4 regions of the Pantoea agglomerans genome follow, and region 3 is predicted to be linked to each of the others. Evidence: predicted binding sites of a transcription regulator. Region 3 holds the regulator's gene; each other region holds the start of a gene.

Region 1 (3,847 bases), 1.5 Mb from region 3:
AACCGCAGCAGTAAGTCTGGTTAAGGTAGTGTGTTTACGCGGTGAGCGTTTTCCCATAACGCATCGCGTCAGCCCGGTAACGGGCGCACCTCAGGGATGAGGTGCGTATTTGCGCAGGTCGAGCTGGCATAGCCGTTTTTGCATCTCTGCGATCGGGCCAGCTCTCCTGCGACAGGCACTGCTTTCAAGCGGGCAGATAATTGATCGCCCGCTTTTATCAGAAGTTGTAACCCGCCACCAGGTAGTAACCCCAGCCAGTAGATTTCACTTCAAAAGGTCCGCGACCAAAGTTCAGCTCCTGGCCATCCGCCCACTGACCGCCGTTATGGAAGTAACGCGCCACGGCGGAGATATGCCAGTGGTCGTAACCCAGCGACAGAATATGGCTGGAGGCGATGGAGTTGCTGGTGCGCGACGCGTCTGATTTGTCGCGCAGGTCGGAACCCCAGTCAAAGTTGGTAAAGCCGATATAGCTCAGGTTGCCGCCCCACAGGGTGGTAATCGGCACCATATATTTCACCTTGAAGCGATAGCCATCCCAGCTGTTTTCGTTCGCCGCGCCGTAGTTTTCCCACTGGTATTTGGCGTAGACGTTAAGCGACAGGCCGACGTCGCTGTGCGTGTCGATGTCGGTGCCGAGACCCATATACCAGGTGTTCTGGCGGTTATCGCTGTTGCGGCCCATATCGTAGATATAGTTGTTGGCGAAATACCACTCTTTGAACGGGCCGAAGGCCAGGCTGGTGCCGGTCAGCTTATCGATTGAGAAACGCGGCTCAATTTCCATGAACATCGGCGAACCGTGGTCGAAGATGCCGTTGGCGTTGCTGTTACCCATGCCGAAGAAATTGGTCAGATCGAGATAGCCGTAGAAATCGAACCAGTCCTTTTTCGCGAAGGCTTCATATTCCAGATAGACATCGTTATTGAACTGCGGTCCGAAGCGGGTGTGATAGCTGCCCACCACGTTGACGCTCTGATGCCACCAGTCGGAAAGGTATTGCGGATCGCTTTCTGCGGCCTGCGCGCCGCTGCTCAGGGATGTCGCCAGCAAGGCGCCTGCTATCAAGGTTTTAAATTTCATTATCATTAACCACATGCTTTTGACTGCGCGGGGACGCAGCCAGAGTAAAATCGATCCCAGAGTGGGGCGGCGAAGATGTAACCGTTTTTTACAGCCGGTTTTTGACCTGCGTAGCCTGACCGTTACAGAGCGATAGAAAATAGATTTTGCTCACGTTTGTCAAAATGTGTTGCATTGCATTTACGTGAAATTGTGAAGTCCATCACGAAATTAAGCGGTGGCGAACGGAACGCCGCAACCGTTTACGTTGTCGGGATTGCGCGCGAACGTGAAAATCAGGGCAGGGTGACGCGAACCTGTAACCCGCAGATGGCGCCCTGCGGATTGAGGCAGTTGGAGAGGGAAACCTGGATATGGTGTTTCTGCGCGACGCTGCGCACAATCGACAGGCCCAGGCCGCTGCCCTGCGCCTTTACCGTCGGCGAACGGGTAAAGCGGTCAAAGGCGCGATCGATAAACGCCTCGGGCATGCCGGGGCCGTTATCGACGATATCGACCACCGTGCGATCCCCGACCTCATGCAGCAGGACATCCACCAGGCTGCCTTCCGGGGTATGCAGCATGGCGTTGCCGATCAGATTATCGAACAGGCTGCGCAGCTCGGAGCGGCTCGCCTGCAGGCGATAGCGAGTCGAGCCGTTAAAGCCGATGTCGATGCCGCGCTTGTCGGCCACCACCATCAGCTGCTCGATGCTCTCTTTCAGCAGATCTTCCAGCTCGATATTCTCTACCGAGGCGACCAGGGTTTTATCTTCCTGGCGTGAGATATTCAGCAGCTGCGTCACCAGATGTCGCGTGCGCGTTACGCCCGCCTCCAGCTGATCGAACTGGCGGCTCGCTTCGCCCGGCTGAATATGCTGGCGCAGGTTCTCCAGCTGCAGCGTCACCGCGGTGACCGGCGTGCGCAGCTCATGCGCCGCGTCCTCCAGGAACTGGCGCTGCGACGACCAGGCGGCGCGCAGCTTGTTCAGCAGTGAGTTGTAGGCCTCAACCAGCGGCAGGATCTCGTCCGGCAGCCCCTCGGGCGACACCAGATGGGGATGCAGCGTCTCCTGCGCGGCGATCTCGCGCGAGGCGACGCGCAGATCGCGGGTGATTTTGCGCACCACCAGCCAGATAACCAGCAGCGAGAGCGGCATCATCAAAATCAGGGGAATAATCGCCGCCAGCGCGCGCCTCACCATCTCGGCACGCATATGGCTGAGGTTATGCATCACCTGAATGGTTTTAATTTCGCTGCCTGGCTCGCCGGGACGGGTGTAGATACGCCAGGCGCACTCGTCACAGCCGCCAACGTCGATATCGTGCCAGCCTTTTTGCGCCTGCAGCGGCGCATGCAGCTCCGGCCAGGAGCTGGCGCGCAGCCTGCCGTTGCTGTCCCACAGCTGTACGACGTAGGCGCTTTTCATTTTGTCGGCGTGCAGCATCAGTGGCATCAGCGCCGGGATCGTTTTGTTGGTCGCCCAGGCGTCGGCAATTTTCGACAGCTGGTCGTCCTTCATGGTGCCAATCATGTCGCCGTAGCAGCTAAAGAAATACCAGGTTACGCCGCCGATCATCAGCAGATGGATAAGCAGCAGCGTGCTCAGCAGCTTATTGCGCAGGGATCGCATAAAAGTAAAAGGTTTCATAACGCAGGCACGCGCCAGCCAAGCCCGCGCACGTTGCGGATGGCGTCGTTGCCGAGCTTGCGGCGCATGCCGTGGATCAGCACGTCCACCGCGTTGCTGGTTACCTCTTCGCCCCAGCCGTAGATGCGGTTCTCCAGCTGCTCGCGCGACAGGATGGCGCCGGGACGCTCCAGCAGGGCGTAAAGCAGGGCATATTCGCGCGCGGTAAGCTGCTCGCGCTGGCCCTTATAGAGCACTTCGCGCGTCATCATATCCAGCTGAACGTCGCCGCTGCCGAGCAGCGAGTCCGCTGCGCCGTGGCGACGACGGGTGATTGCACGCATGCGCGCCAGCACCTCTTGCAGGTCGAACGGTTTCAGAAGGTAGTCGTCGGCGCCGCTGTCGAGCCCCTGCACGCGCTGCGCCACCGTGTCGCGCGCCGTTAAAATCAGCACCGGCGTGGTATCGCCGCGTCCGCGCGCGCGCTTCAGCACCTGCAGGCCATCGTCGCGTGGCAGGCCGAGATCGAGCAGCACGCAGGTATAGTCGCCCTCATTCCAGGCGTGATGGGCGAAGACGCCGTCGCGCGCCCAGTCAACCGACCAGCCTGCGGCTTCGAGCGCCTGCTGCAGGTTAGCGCCGATCATTTCATCATCTTCAACCAAAAGTACGCGCATGGAAGATCGCCTCGTCAGTGACTGGCCTCAGTTTACGCCGGGATTATTAGCACAGAATTAAAGCCGCCGCACGGCGGCGCGATGCTAATTCTGCGCTAATTTTTCGCTAATTAAGGGATAAATTTTCCCCGTTACAGTGGGTTCACTGAACATCATGCCGTATCAGGAGGAACTCATGAATCAGCGCGAATTCATTCGTAGTCTGCTGCAGTGGATTGAAAATAACTTAGGCCAGGATCTCCATCTGGATGAGGTGTCGCGCCGCTCAGGCTATTCCCGCTGGCATCTGCAGCGTTTGTTTCGTCAGCACACCGGCTTTTCGCTGGCGGAATATATTCGTCAGCGCCGCCTGACGGAGTCCGCGCTGCTGCTGCTGAACAGTAACGAGGCGATTCTGCAGGTGGCGATGAACTACGGTTTCGACACCCAGCAGGCCTACACGCGAACCTTTAAAAACTATTTTCGCGTCACGCCGG
Region 2 (3,847 bases), 1.9 Mb from region 3:
GCCCGCCGCTTTTACTGTCCCACGCAACCGTTTCCTTTATATACTTGACGCACTTTTTCTCGATTAAGGTGCTGATTCATGTCTCTTTCCCGCAGTAAGCAGAGCGTGACCCCTGCAAAGGCGATGCTGGCCGCAGTCAGCGGTTACGCGATGGATGGATTCGATCTGCTGATCCTGGGATTTATGCTGCCGGCGATTAGCCTGTCGCTGGCGCTGGATCCGTCACAGGCGGGTTCGCTGGTCACCTGGACGCTGATTGGCGCGGTGGTGGGCGGTATTCTGTTCGGCCATCTCAGCGATCGTTTTGGCCGCATCCGTATTCTCACCGTTACTATTCTGATGTTCTCGGTTTTTACCGGGCTGTGCGCGGTGGCGCAGGGCTACTGGGATCTGCTGGCGTACCGCACGCTGGCGGGCATGGGGCTGGGCGGCGAGTTTGGTATCGGCATGGCGCTGATTGCCGAAGCCTGGCCGGCGGAAAAGCGCAATCGCGCCTCGGCGTGGGTCGGTATCGGCTGGCAGCTAGGCGTGCTGCTGGCGGCCTTTATTACGCCGCCGCTGCTGGGCGTGATCGGCTGGCGCGGGATGTTTCTGGTCGGCCTGCTGCCTGCGCTGTTCTCGTTTGTGCTGCGACGCAGCATGGGCGAGCCAGAGGCCTTTACCCGGCAGGCAAAGCTGACGCCAGCGCTGTCGTTCTCCACGCGCCTGAAAATGCTGGTGCAGGATCGCGCCACGGCGAAAGCGAGCCTCGGCATCTTTATCCTGACCTCGGTGCAGAACTTCGGCTATTACGGGCTGATGATCTGGATGCCGAGCTATCTCTCCGCTAACTTCGGCTTCAGCCTGACCAAATCGGGCTTGTGGACCGCAGTTACCGTGGTCGGCATGACCTTCGGCATCTGGCTGTTTGGCGTGCTGGCGGACCGCTTTGCGCGCTGGAAAATTTTCCTGCTCTATCAGTTCGGTGCCGTCGCGATGGTGGTGATCTACGCGCAGCTGCGCGACCCCACCGTGATGCTGTTTACCGGCGCGCTGATGGGGATGTTCGTCAACGGCATGATTGGCGGCTACGGCGCGCTGATCTCCGACACTTTCCCGCCGCAGGCGCGCGCCACGGCGCAGAACGTTCTGTTTAACCTCGGGCGCGGCGTCGGCGGTTTTGGCCCGCTGGTGATCGGCCTGCTGGCGGCGAAAATCTCTTTTGTCGCGGCGATTACCCTGCTGGCGCTGATCTACCTGCTGGATATCGTTGCCACGCTCTTTTTGCTGCCGAAAAAGCAGGGCAACGACGATTCGCTGGGGGCGATTGGCTAAATGCCTGCCTGACGCGGGCGATTACTCCGCCACCAGGTGCCAGCCGCGCGCGCGCCACAGCGCTGGCAGAGCGGCCATATCGGTAAAGCGCGTCACCAGCGGGTGGTCGATTTCTGGATTGTGCGCGTCCGCGCAGTAGTAAAATACCGGGATGCCCGCCGCGATGCCGGCGCGGGCGCCCGCTTCGGAGTCATCCACCAGAATGCAGCGATCGACAGGCACCTGCATCTGCCCGGCGGCGTAATAGATCAGCGCCGGATCGGGCTTCCAGCTTGAGATGTCGTAACCGCTGTAAAGACGGTCAGCAAACCAGGGCAGCATCGCGGTCAGCCCCAGCGAATGCTGCATCTTCTTTACCGTGCCGTTGGAGACGACGCACATCGGCACGGTTATTTTCTCCACCAGCGCTTTGGCACCCGGAATTTCCGTCAGCGACGCGTCGAACAGGCGCGCCACCTCGGCGCGGTAGTCGGTTTCAAAGGCCGCCTGCGGCAGCGTGGCGTGATGGGTTTCCGCTACGTCGCGAATAATGTCGTAGAGCTGAACGCCTTTATACCTTTCGAACATCTCCTGTAACGAGCAGGTAATTCCGTAGCGCGCGAAGGTGTTGACGTACGCCTGGGTGCAGAGCAATTCGCTGTCCACAAGGGTGCCGTCGCAGTCAAAAAAGACACACTCTACTGCCATCTGTCGCTATCCTTCTGTTTTCGAGAGAGCACACACTTTAACCTAATCGCCGCAGATTGCGATCCCGGAAACGGTTGCGAAAAATCATTGTATTGCCGCGGCAAAGCGGTCAGGATACGCGCCGAGTTCTTTTCATCAGGATCGTTGGCATGAGTAAACAAGGCCTTTTGCAGCGCGTTTTTAAGCTGCAGGAACATGGCACTACGGTGCGCACCGAGATTATTGCCGGTGTCACCACTTTCCTGACGATGGTCTACATCGTCTTTGTTAACCCGCAGATTCTTGGCGTGGCGGGCATGGATACCCAGGCGGTATTTGTTACGACCTGCCTTATCGCCGCATTCGGCAGCATTCTGATGGGCCTGATCGCCAATCTGCCGGTGGCGCTGGCGCCAGCGATGGGGCTCAACGCCTTTTTCGCCTTTGTGGTGGTCGGCGCGATGGGCTATTCGTGGCAGGTAGGCATGGGCGCCATTTTCTGGGGCGCGCTGGGGCTGCTGATCCTGACGCTGCTGCGCGTGCGCTACTGGATGATCGCCAATATTCCGCTGAGCCTGCGCGTTGGCATCACCGCCGGTATCGGCCTGTTTATCGCCATGATGGGGCTGAAAAACGCCGGTATTATCGTCGCGAATCCCGATACTATCGCCGCCGTCGGCAATCTGACCTCGCACAGCGTACTGCTCGGCGCGCTCGGCTTTTTTATTATCGCTATTCTGGCGTCGCGCAATATCCATGCGGCGGTGCTGATCTCTATGGTGATCACCACGGCACTCGGCTGGGCGCTCGGCGATGTGAAATTTGTTGGCCTCTTCTCCGCGCCGCCGGCGATTACCAGCGTGGTTGGTCAGGTGGATATTAAAGGCGCGTTCAATATCGGCATGGCGGGCGTTATCTTCTCCTTTATGCTGGTTAACCTGTTCGACTCTTCTGGCACCCTGATTGGCGTAACCGATAAAGCGGGCCTGACCGATGAGCAAGGCACGTTTCCGCGTATGAAGCAGGCGCTGTTTGTGGATAGCTTTAGCTCGGTAACGGGCGCGCTGGCGGGTACTTCGTCAGTGACCGCTTACATCGAAAGTTCGTCCGGCGTAGCGATCGGCGGCCGCACCGGCCTGATGGCGGTGGTGACCGGGGTGCTTTTTCTGCTGGTGATGTTCCTGTCGCCGCTGGCGGCGATGGTGCCGGGCTATGCGGCTGCAGGCGCGCTGATCTACGTTGGCGTGCTGATGACCGCCAGCCTGTCGCGCGTGCGCTGGGACGATCTCACCGAAGCGGTGCCGGCCTTCGTAACCGCGGCGATGATGCCGTTTAGCTTCTCCATTACCGAAGGCATCGCGTTGGGCTTTATCGCCTACTGCGTGATGAAGCTGGGCACCGGCCGCTGGCGCGAGATCAGCCCCTGCGTGGTGGTTGTGGCGCTGCTGTTCGTGTTAAAAATCGCCTTTATCGACGCGCATTAACAGGAAGGCTCAGGCTCTGTCGCAAACCGCTGAGTCGTCTGCAAGCGGGTGAGATGAACCGAAGCGCAAAGTGCTGGAAAATTGCCCTGTAAAAAAAGCCGCTTAAGCGGCTTTTTTTATAGCTCTGGATGGAGGCTGCGCTCCCGCGGTGAGCTGGTCAGACGCAGCGTGCGCGGCCCGATATTGGGCTTGCTCATCTCTACGTCGCGCAGCGCATGCCACTCGCGCGAGGCATCGATTTCCCACAGGTGCAGCCGCTGGGTGGCGGCCGACAGGGCGCATGACCACACCAGCGTCGGCTCGGCGTCGCACACCGCCTGAATATCGGGATAGCTCGTCGAGCGCAGGCGTCCGGCCGCGGGCTGCAGCCGCAGCGAGGCCAT
Region 3 (3,847 bases):
GTAGATCAATACGTTGCCGCTATAGACGCCGGAGCGCAGCAGCGAGAAAAAGCCCGGCTGATCCCCCGTCGCCTTCGCCGTCGGACGGGTGGTGGGCAGACGCAGCGTCACCAGCATCAGCGCGACGCCGGTCAGCGTCAGCACCAGAAAAATTGAACGCCAGTGAAAATGGCTAACCAGCCAGGCGCCCAGCAGCGGTGCCAGCGCCGGGGAAAGCGCTACCAGCGGCATAATGGTGGCGAACACCTTATTGGCGCGCGCGCGCGGATAGCGATCCACCACCAGCGCCTGCCAGCTCACCGCCGCGGCGCAGACGCCGATCGCCTGAATAAAGCGCAGCGCCAGCATCAGCGCCGCGTTTTCCACCAACAGCATGCCGGCGCAGCCGAGCGCGAACAGCCCCAGCCCCATCAGCAGCACCGGTTTTCGACCGATGCGGTCAGAGAGCGGGCCCCAGAAGAGCTGGCCGATGGCAAAGCCTGCCAGGAACAGGCTCATACTGGCGCTGATGATGCCGGGCGAGGTATTGAAGCTCATCTGCATCGCGCCAAAGGCGGGCAGGTACATATCGGTCGCCAGAAAGCCCAGCATACTGAGCAGGGCGAGGTAGGGCATAAATCCTTTTGAGGACAGCATGGTGTTTATCTCATCTTTCGTCAGGCAGGTTGAACGCGGCAAAGTGTAAAAGGGTGCGCCCGCCGCTGTGAAACGTTAATATTTGCAGAGTGCTGTGAAAATTTTTGAAAGGAAAAAGCATGTGGTCTGAATATGCGCTTGAAGTTGTTGATGCCGTCGCGCGCACCGGCAGTTTCAGCGCCGCCGCGCAGGAGCTGCACCGCGTGCCCTCTGCCGTCAGCTATACGGTGCGCCAGCTGGAAAGCTGGCTGGCGGTGCCGCTGTTCGAACGGCAGCATCGCGACGTGGCCCTCACCCCTGCAGGCGAGCATTTCGTGCGTGAAGGACGCGAGGTTATCAAAAAAATGCTCGCCACCCGCAGGCAGTGTCAGCAGCTGGCGAACGGCTGGCGCGGCAAGCTCAGCATCGCGGTTGATTGTATCGTGAAGCTGCCGCGCAGCCGCCAGCTGGTTACTGACTTCTATCGCCACTTTCCCGATATGGAGCTGCATATCAGCTATGAGGTATTTAACGGCGTCTGGGACGCGCTGGCGGACGGGCGCGTCGATGTGGCGATCGGTGCCACCCAGGCGATCCCGGTGGGCGGGCGCTTTTCCTTTCGCGATATGGGCGCGCTGAACTGGCGCTGCGTGGTGGCGCGCCAGCATCCGCTGACGCAGCAGCCGCAGCTCGACGATGACGCACTGCGCGCCTGGCCCTCGCTGGTGCTGGAGGATACCTCGCGCGCGCTGCCGCGCCGCATGACCTGGACGCTGGATAACCAGCGGCGTCTGGTGGTGCCGGACTGGCAGGCGGGGCTGGCCTGCGTGCTGGATGGGTTATGCGTGGCGATGATGCCGGGCCATGTGGCGCGCCCGCTGCTGGATAAGGGGGAGCTGGTTGAGCTGACGCTGCCAACCGCCTTTCCGGAAAGTCCCTGCTGCGTGAGCTGGTCGGAAGCGGGCGCATCGCCGGCGCTCAGCTGGCTGCTCAGCTATCTCGGCGATGCGCAAACGCTCAATCAGGAGTGGTTAAGCGAAGATTAACGGCGGTAGTCGCGGAACGGACCGTCGCCGACTGAACGACGCTCAATCAGCGTGGGATGCACTTCAATGGTCTGCGACACTTCGCGTTTGCTGGTGATGCGATCCAGCAGCATCTCCAGCGCTTTTTCGCCGAGCTGGGCTTTCGGCTGATGCACGGTGGTGAGCGCCGGGGTAAAGTAGCGCGCGTTGCGCACGTTGTCATAGCCGATCACCGAAATATCCTGCGGCACGCGCAGCCCCATCTCGTCGGCAGCGCAGATCGCGCCCATCGCCATAATATCGCCGCCGCAGAAGATCGCCGTCGGGCGCTGCTTCTGCTGCAGGATTTGCTGCATCGCCTGATAGCCCGATTCCGGCTCGAAATCGCCCTGCACGATCCACTCGGGACGCACCGAGATGCCCGCTTCCTCCAGCGCTTTCAAAAATCCCGCATGGCGGCCGCCGCCGGTGTTACGCTCCAGCTGGCCGGGGATCGCGCCGATATCACGATGGCCGCGTTCGATCAGATAGCGGCCCGCCAGATAGCCGCCCTGGAAGGCGTTATCGAGCACGGTATCGGTAAAGTCGCCGCGCGATTCGCCCCAGTCCATCACCACCATCGGAATATTGCGGTTCTCTTCCAGCATCTTCAGCAGATCGTCCGGATACTCGGAGCACATCACCAGCAGGCCGTCGACGCGCTTCTGCGCCATCATTGACAGGTAGGCGCGCTGCTTCTGCAGATCGTTATGGGCGTTACCGAGGATCAGGGTGTAGCCGCGTTCGAAGCAGTGATGCTCGACCGCTTCGATGATTTCCGCAAAATAGGGCGCTTCGCTGGAGGTGGCGAGCAGCCCCAGCGTTTTAGTGTGATTGACCTTCAGGCTGCGCGCCACGGCGCTGGGCGAATAGTGTAATTCCTGAATCGCCTGCCAGACGGCGTTGCGCGTCTCTTCCGCAACGAAGCGCGTTTTGTTGATCACGTGGGAAACGGTGGTGGTGGAGACACCCGCGCGCTTCGCGACATCTTTAATTGTTGCCATTAAAAAGAGACTCCAGGCTTACCAATAACTCACTGATAAGCATAATGTTAAACGTTTGCGTCCGCTAAGCGAGATTTCTGTTAATTCGCTACAGTTTTTGTCGGTGAAATACTCACTGGGCAGGACAAAACAGGGGCTGTTGCGTGCGAACGGCATCAGCGTTGCGTCAGTTGCGCAACAAAGCCGGGGATTCTAACAAGGCTTGCGGGATAAAACGAGATTTTTACCGGTAACTATGGGAAAATCCCTGAAGACCCTGAAAACTGTGTGGATAAGGAGAGGTAATGAGCACTGATTTGAAACTGGCATTGGTGACCACGGGCGCGGCGCTGCTGATGATTGTGGCCTTTAGCTTTACCGCCGTCATGCACTAACGACAGCGATAAAAAAACCGGGAAAATCCCGGTTTTTTTATGGCGTTTAGCGAATGGTTTTCGGCGTCATCATGCGGCGCGCGCCGATATAGTGACGCTGCCAGTAATCGTCTGAAAGCCCGCTGATCTGGATATCTTTTCCGGTGCGCGGCGACTGAATAAATTTACCGTTGCCGAGGTAGACCCCCACGTGATCGGCGGTGCCGCGACCGTTGATACGGAAAAAGACCAGATCGCCTTTCTCCAGCGACTCGCGCTTCACCGGCGCGGCGTCACGCAGGTGATACATTTCGTTGGCAGTGCGCGGAATTCTGAACTTCACCAGATCTTTATAGGCGTACCAGACAAGGCCGCTGCAGTCGAAACCGGTGTGCGGCGACGTGCCGCCCCATTGATAAGGCTTGCCCAGCTGACCCATCAGCTTGGTCATCGCCGTTTCGCGCGCTTTCTGGTAGCGCAGGCGGTGGGACTTGCTCATTTTGATGGTGCCGCCGTCATCGGCGTCCAGCAGCGAAGAAGTTGCAACTTTGGCGCTGCTCAGCGTGCGCTGGTGGCCATAGCGCTGCTTACGGGAAGACTTCAGGGATTTTTTCGTTTCGCCGGCGGAATGAGAAAGGGCGGCCGTTTCGATTTTCTTCTGCTTTTTCAGTTTGAGTTTTTGCGCAGTAGAAGGGCGCGTTTTTTTCGCGCTGGTTTTAACCGGTCGCCGTTTGCGTCGCTCATCTTCGCGCGCGCTTTTTTTCTCTGCCTTATGCAGGCTGGCTTTAACCGGCGCTTGCGGCGAGGCCGA
Region 4 (3,847 bases), 770 kb from region 3:
GTGAAGAAGTTGCCGAGGGATTTCGACATCTTCTCGCGATCGACCATTACCATGCCGGAGTGCATCCAGTAGTTAACGTAGGGGCCGTCGTGGGCGCAGGTTGACTGAGCGATCTCGTTCTCATGATGCGGGAACATCAGATCGGAGCCACCGCCGTGAATGTCGAAGTGTTCGCCGAGCTGCTTGCAGTTCATCGCCGAGCACTCGATATGCCAGCCCGGACGGCCGTTGCCCCACGGCGAAGGCCAGGCGGGCTCGTCCGCTTTCGACATCTTCCACAGCACGAAGTCCATTGGGTTGCGCTTCGCTTCGGCCACTTCCACGCGCGCGCCAGCCTGTAGCTGCTCCAGATCCTGACGTGACAGCGCGCCGTAATCGGCATCGCTCGGCACATCGAACATTACGTCGCCGTTGTCGGCAACGTAGGCGTGGCCGCGTTCAATTAAACGCTCCACCAGCTCAATAATCTCAGCGATATGGCGCGTGGCGCGCGGCTCCTGATCCGGCGGCAGAATGCCGAGCGCGGCGAAATCTTTGTGCATCTCGCCAATCATGCGGTTGGTGAGGGTTTCGATACTTTCGCCGTTCTCGTTGGCGCGTCGAATGATTTTGTCGTCGATATCGGTGATGTTGCGCACGTAGTTCAGACGATAGCCGCAGTAGCGCAGGTAGCGCGACACCACGTCAAACGCCACGAAGGTGCGTCCATGTCCGATATGACAGAGGTCGTACACCGTGATACCGCACACGTACATACCGATTTCACCGGCATGGATAGGTTTGAATTCCTCTTTCTGTCGACTCAGGGTGTTATAAATCTTTAGCATTGAACAGTTCCGTTTAGACGAGTGCGGTAAACACTTTTATCAGGTTATTCAGTTATTGTGCCGTATTTTTCGCGCTTGCGCGACGGCAGCGTGCCGAGAGCGCCGCGGGCGTGCTGACGCGTCATCAGAATTTATGATATAAGGGGCGTCGACAAAAATGGCCAGCGCACTTTGCGGCGGCCAGAGAGCTGACGACAACCTTTACAGGACGAGAATGATGGTTACTTTCCAGACCAACCACGGCGACATCGTAATTAAAACCTTCGACGATAAAGCGCCTGCTACCGTGCAAAACTTCCTCGAATACTGCCGTGAAGGTTTCTATGACAACACTATTTTCCACCGTGTTATCAACGGCTTTATGATCCAGGGCGGCGGTTTTGAGCCAGGCATGAAGCAGAAAGAGACCAAAGCTGAAATTCGCAACGAAGCGAATAACGGCCTGAAAAACACCCGCGGCACCCTGGCGATGGCGCGTACCTCTGCTCCGCATTCCGCTACCGCGCAGTTCTTCATCAACGTTGCCGACAACGACTTCCTGAACTTCCGCGACGAAAGCCTGCAGGGCTGGGGTTATTGCGTGTTCGCAGAAGTTGTAGAAGGTATGGACGTGGTCGACAAAATCAAAGCGGTTTCTACCGGCCGCAGCGGCATGCATCAGGACGTACCGAAAGATGACGTCGTCATCCAGAAAGTAACCGTCAGCGAGTAATGTCGCGCACCCTGTTTATCGCAGATTTGCATCTGTGCCAGGAAGAACCGGCGATCACCGCCGGTTTTCTGCGTTTTCTGGCGCGTGAAGCGCCGCGCTGCGACGCGCTCTATATCCTCGGCGATCTGTTTGAAGCCTGGATCGGCGATGACGATCCCAATCCGCTGCACCAGCAGGTTGCCGCTGCGCTGCGCGCGCTGCCGGTACCGGTCTACTTTATTCATGGCAACCGCGACTTCCTGCTCGGCAAGGCCTACGGCCGCGCCAGCGGCATGACGCTGCTGCCGGAAGAGCAGGTGCTGGAGCGCTACGGTCACCGCGTGCTGATCCTGCACGGCGATACCCTCTGCACCGACGACGCGGGCTATCAGCGCTTTCGCGCTAAGGTGCATCAGCGCTGGCTGCAGCGCCTTTTTCTCGCCCTGCCGCTGTTTATCCGCCAGCGTATCGCCGCGCGCATGCGCGACGGCAGCAAACAGGCGAACCAGCATAAGTCGCTTACCATTATGGACGTCAACGCCGACGCCGTTGAGGCGGCGATGCTGCGCCAGCAGACCCGGCTGATGATCCACGGTCACACCCATCGTCCGGCCATTCACCGCTTTACGCTGCAGGGAGCGCCTGCCGAGCGCGCGGTATTAGGAGCGTGGCACGAGCGCGGCTCAATGATCCAGCTCGACGCCAGCGGCATCAGCCTTATCGAATTCGACTTCTAAAACGCGGCTAAACATGCTGGAACGGCCGCGACGCAACCGTTTTCCTTACGCCTTTCTCATGTTATTCTCTGTGCCCTTCTTTACCTGCCCGACCGGCCAGGTTCGTTTGTTTATTCACAGGAGTTGACCGCATGTCATCCAACGCCGCCCCGGCCCGCATTGCTATTGTAATGGGCTCCAGAAGTGACTGGTCCACCATGCAGTTCGCTGCGGAAATCCTTACCAGCCTGGACGTGCCCTTCCACGTTGAAGTGGTCTCCGCACACCGCACCCCGGACAAACTGTTCAGCTTCGCCGAAACAGCCGCCGATAACGGCTATCAGGTGATTATCGCGGGCGCGGGCGGCGCGGCGCATCTGCCGGGCATGCTGGCGGCGAAAACCCTGGTGCCGGTGCTGGGCGTGCCGGTGCAGAGCGCAGCGCTGAGCGGCGTCGACAGCCTCTACTCTATCGTACAGATGCCGCGCGGCATTCCGGTCGGCACCCTGGCCATCGGCAAAGCGGGTGCGGCCAATGCGGGCCTGCTGGCGGCGCAGATCCTGGCAATCCACGATGCGGCGCTGGCCGCGCGCCTCGGCGAGTGGCGACAGGCGCAGACCGACGAGGTGCTGAATAACCCGGACCCGCGGGAGGAAGCATGAAGCCGGTTTGCGTACTGGGCAACGGCCAGCTGGGCCGTATGCTGCGCCAGGCGGGCGAACCGCTGGGCATCGCCGTCTATCCGGTCGGCCTTGACGCCGAACCCGACGCGCTGCCGATTGCGCAGAGCGTCATCACCGCCGAAATCGAACGCTGGCCAGAAACCGCGCTGACCCGCGAGCTGGCGGTGCATCCGGCGTTTGTAAATCGCGATATTTTCCCGCGCCTGGCGGATCGCCTGACGCAAAAGCAGCTGCTCGACCAGCTGAATCTCGCTACCGCCCCCTGGCAATTACTGGCTGACAAGAGCGAGTGGCCGCAGGTGTTCGCCTCGCTGGGGGAGCTGGCGATCGTTAAGCGCCGCACCGGCGGCTATGACGGCCGCGGTCAGTGGCGACTGCGCGCGGGTGAGACCGATGCGCTGCCGGATGAGTGCTACGGCGAATGCATCGTCGAACAGGGCATTAACTTTTCCGGTGAGGTGTCGCTGGTGGGCGCGCGCGGTCAGGATGGTAGCACCGTCTTCTACCCGCTGACCCATAACCTGCATCAGGATGGCATTCTGCGCACCAGCGTCGCCTTCCCGCAGGCGGACCCGGCGCAGCAGGCACAGGCGGAAGCGATGCTCGGCGCCATTATGCAGGCGCTGAACTATGTCGGCGTGATGGCGATGGAGTGTTTCGTTACGCCGCAAGGCCTGCTGATCAACGAGCTGGCGCCGCGCGTACACAACAGCGGGCACTGGACGCAGAACGGCGCCTCAATCAGCCAGTTTGAGCTGCACCTGCGCGCGGTGCTGGGCCTGGCGCTGCCGCAGCCGGTGGTGTTCGCGCCGTCGGTGATGGTGAACCTGATCGGTACCGCGCTGAACAGCAGCTGGCTGCAGCAGCCGCTGGTGCATCTGCACTGGTATGACAAAGAGGTGCGGCCGGGCCGCAAGGTCGGACACCTCA

Evidence for each region. Region 3 encodes PurR, which represses purine synthesis genes. Its sites were predicted from a motif close to CANGCAAACGTTTGCNTG; they were not measured.
Region 1: a site for PurR is predicted at 1,316-1,333, ahead of LB453_RS20300 (nucleoside-specific channel-forming protein Tsx). Genes of this name have one in related genera too.
Region 2: a site for PurR is predicted at 2,065-2,082, ahead of LB453_RS22105 (NCS2 family permease). Genes of this name have one in related genera too.
Region 4: a site for PurR is predicted at 2,285-2,302, ahead of purE (5-(carboxyamino)imidazole ribonucleotide mutase). Genes of this name have one in related genera too.

Annotation. Positions count from the first base shown of each region.
Region 1 is NZ_CP083809.1:3,675,413-3,679,259, reverse strand. Features, by position in the region: gene yjdN (VOC family metalloprotein YjdN) at 1-14, shown strand, start outside; gene LB453_RS20300 (nucleoside-specific channel-forming protein Tsx) at 218-1,084, opposite strand; gene LB453_RS20295 (sensor histidine kinase) at 1,360-2,715, opposite strand; gene LB453_RS20290 (response regulator) at 2,712-3,371, opposite strand; gene LB453_RS20285 (helix-turn-helix domain-containing protein) at 3,547-3,847, shown strand, end outside.
Region 2 is NZ_CP083809.1:4,077,268-4,081,114, forward strand. Features, by position in the region: gene LB453_RS22095 (MFS transporter) at 79-1,314, shown strand; gene yieH (6-phosphogluconate phosphatase) at 1,336-2,001, opposite strand; gene LB453_RS22105 (NCS2 family permease) at 2,151-3,464, shown strand; gene LB453_RS22110 (4'-phosphopantetheinyl transferase family protein) at 3,581-3,847, opposite strand, start outside.
Region 3 is NZ_CP083809.1:2,187,528-2,191,374, reverse strand. Features, by position in the region: gene punC (purine nucleoside transporter PunC) at 1-636, opposite strand, end outside; gene punR (DNA-binding transcriptional activator PunR) at 756-1,661, shown strand; gene purR (HTH-type transcriptional repressor PurR) at 1,658-2,683, opposite strand; gene LB453_RS13150 (YnhF family membrane protein) at 2,968-3,057, shown strand; gene LB453_RS13145 (C40 family peptidase) at 3,104-3,847, opposite strand, start outside.
Region 4 is NZ_CP083809.1:2,959,086-2,962,932, forward strand. Features, by position in the region: gene cysS (cysteine--tRNA ligase) at 1-827, opposite strand, end outside; gene ppiB (peptidylprolyl isomerase B) at 1,045-1,539, shown strand; gene lpxH (UDP-2,3-diacylglucosamine diphosphatase) at 1,539-2,255, shown strand; gene purE (5-(carboxyamino)imidazole ribonucleotide mutase) at 2,387-2,896, shown strand; gene purK (5-(carboxyamino)imidazole ribonucleotide synthase) at 2,893-3,847, shown strand, end outside.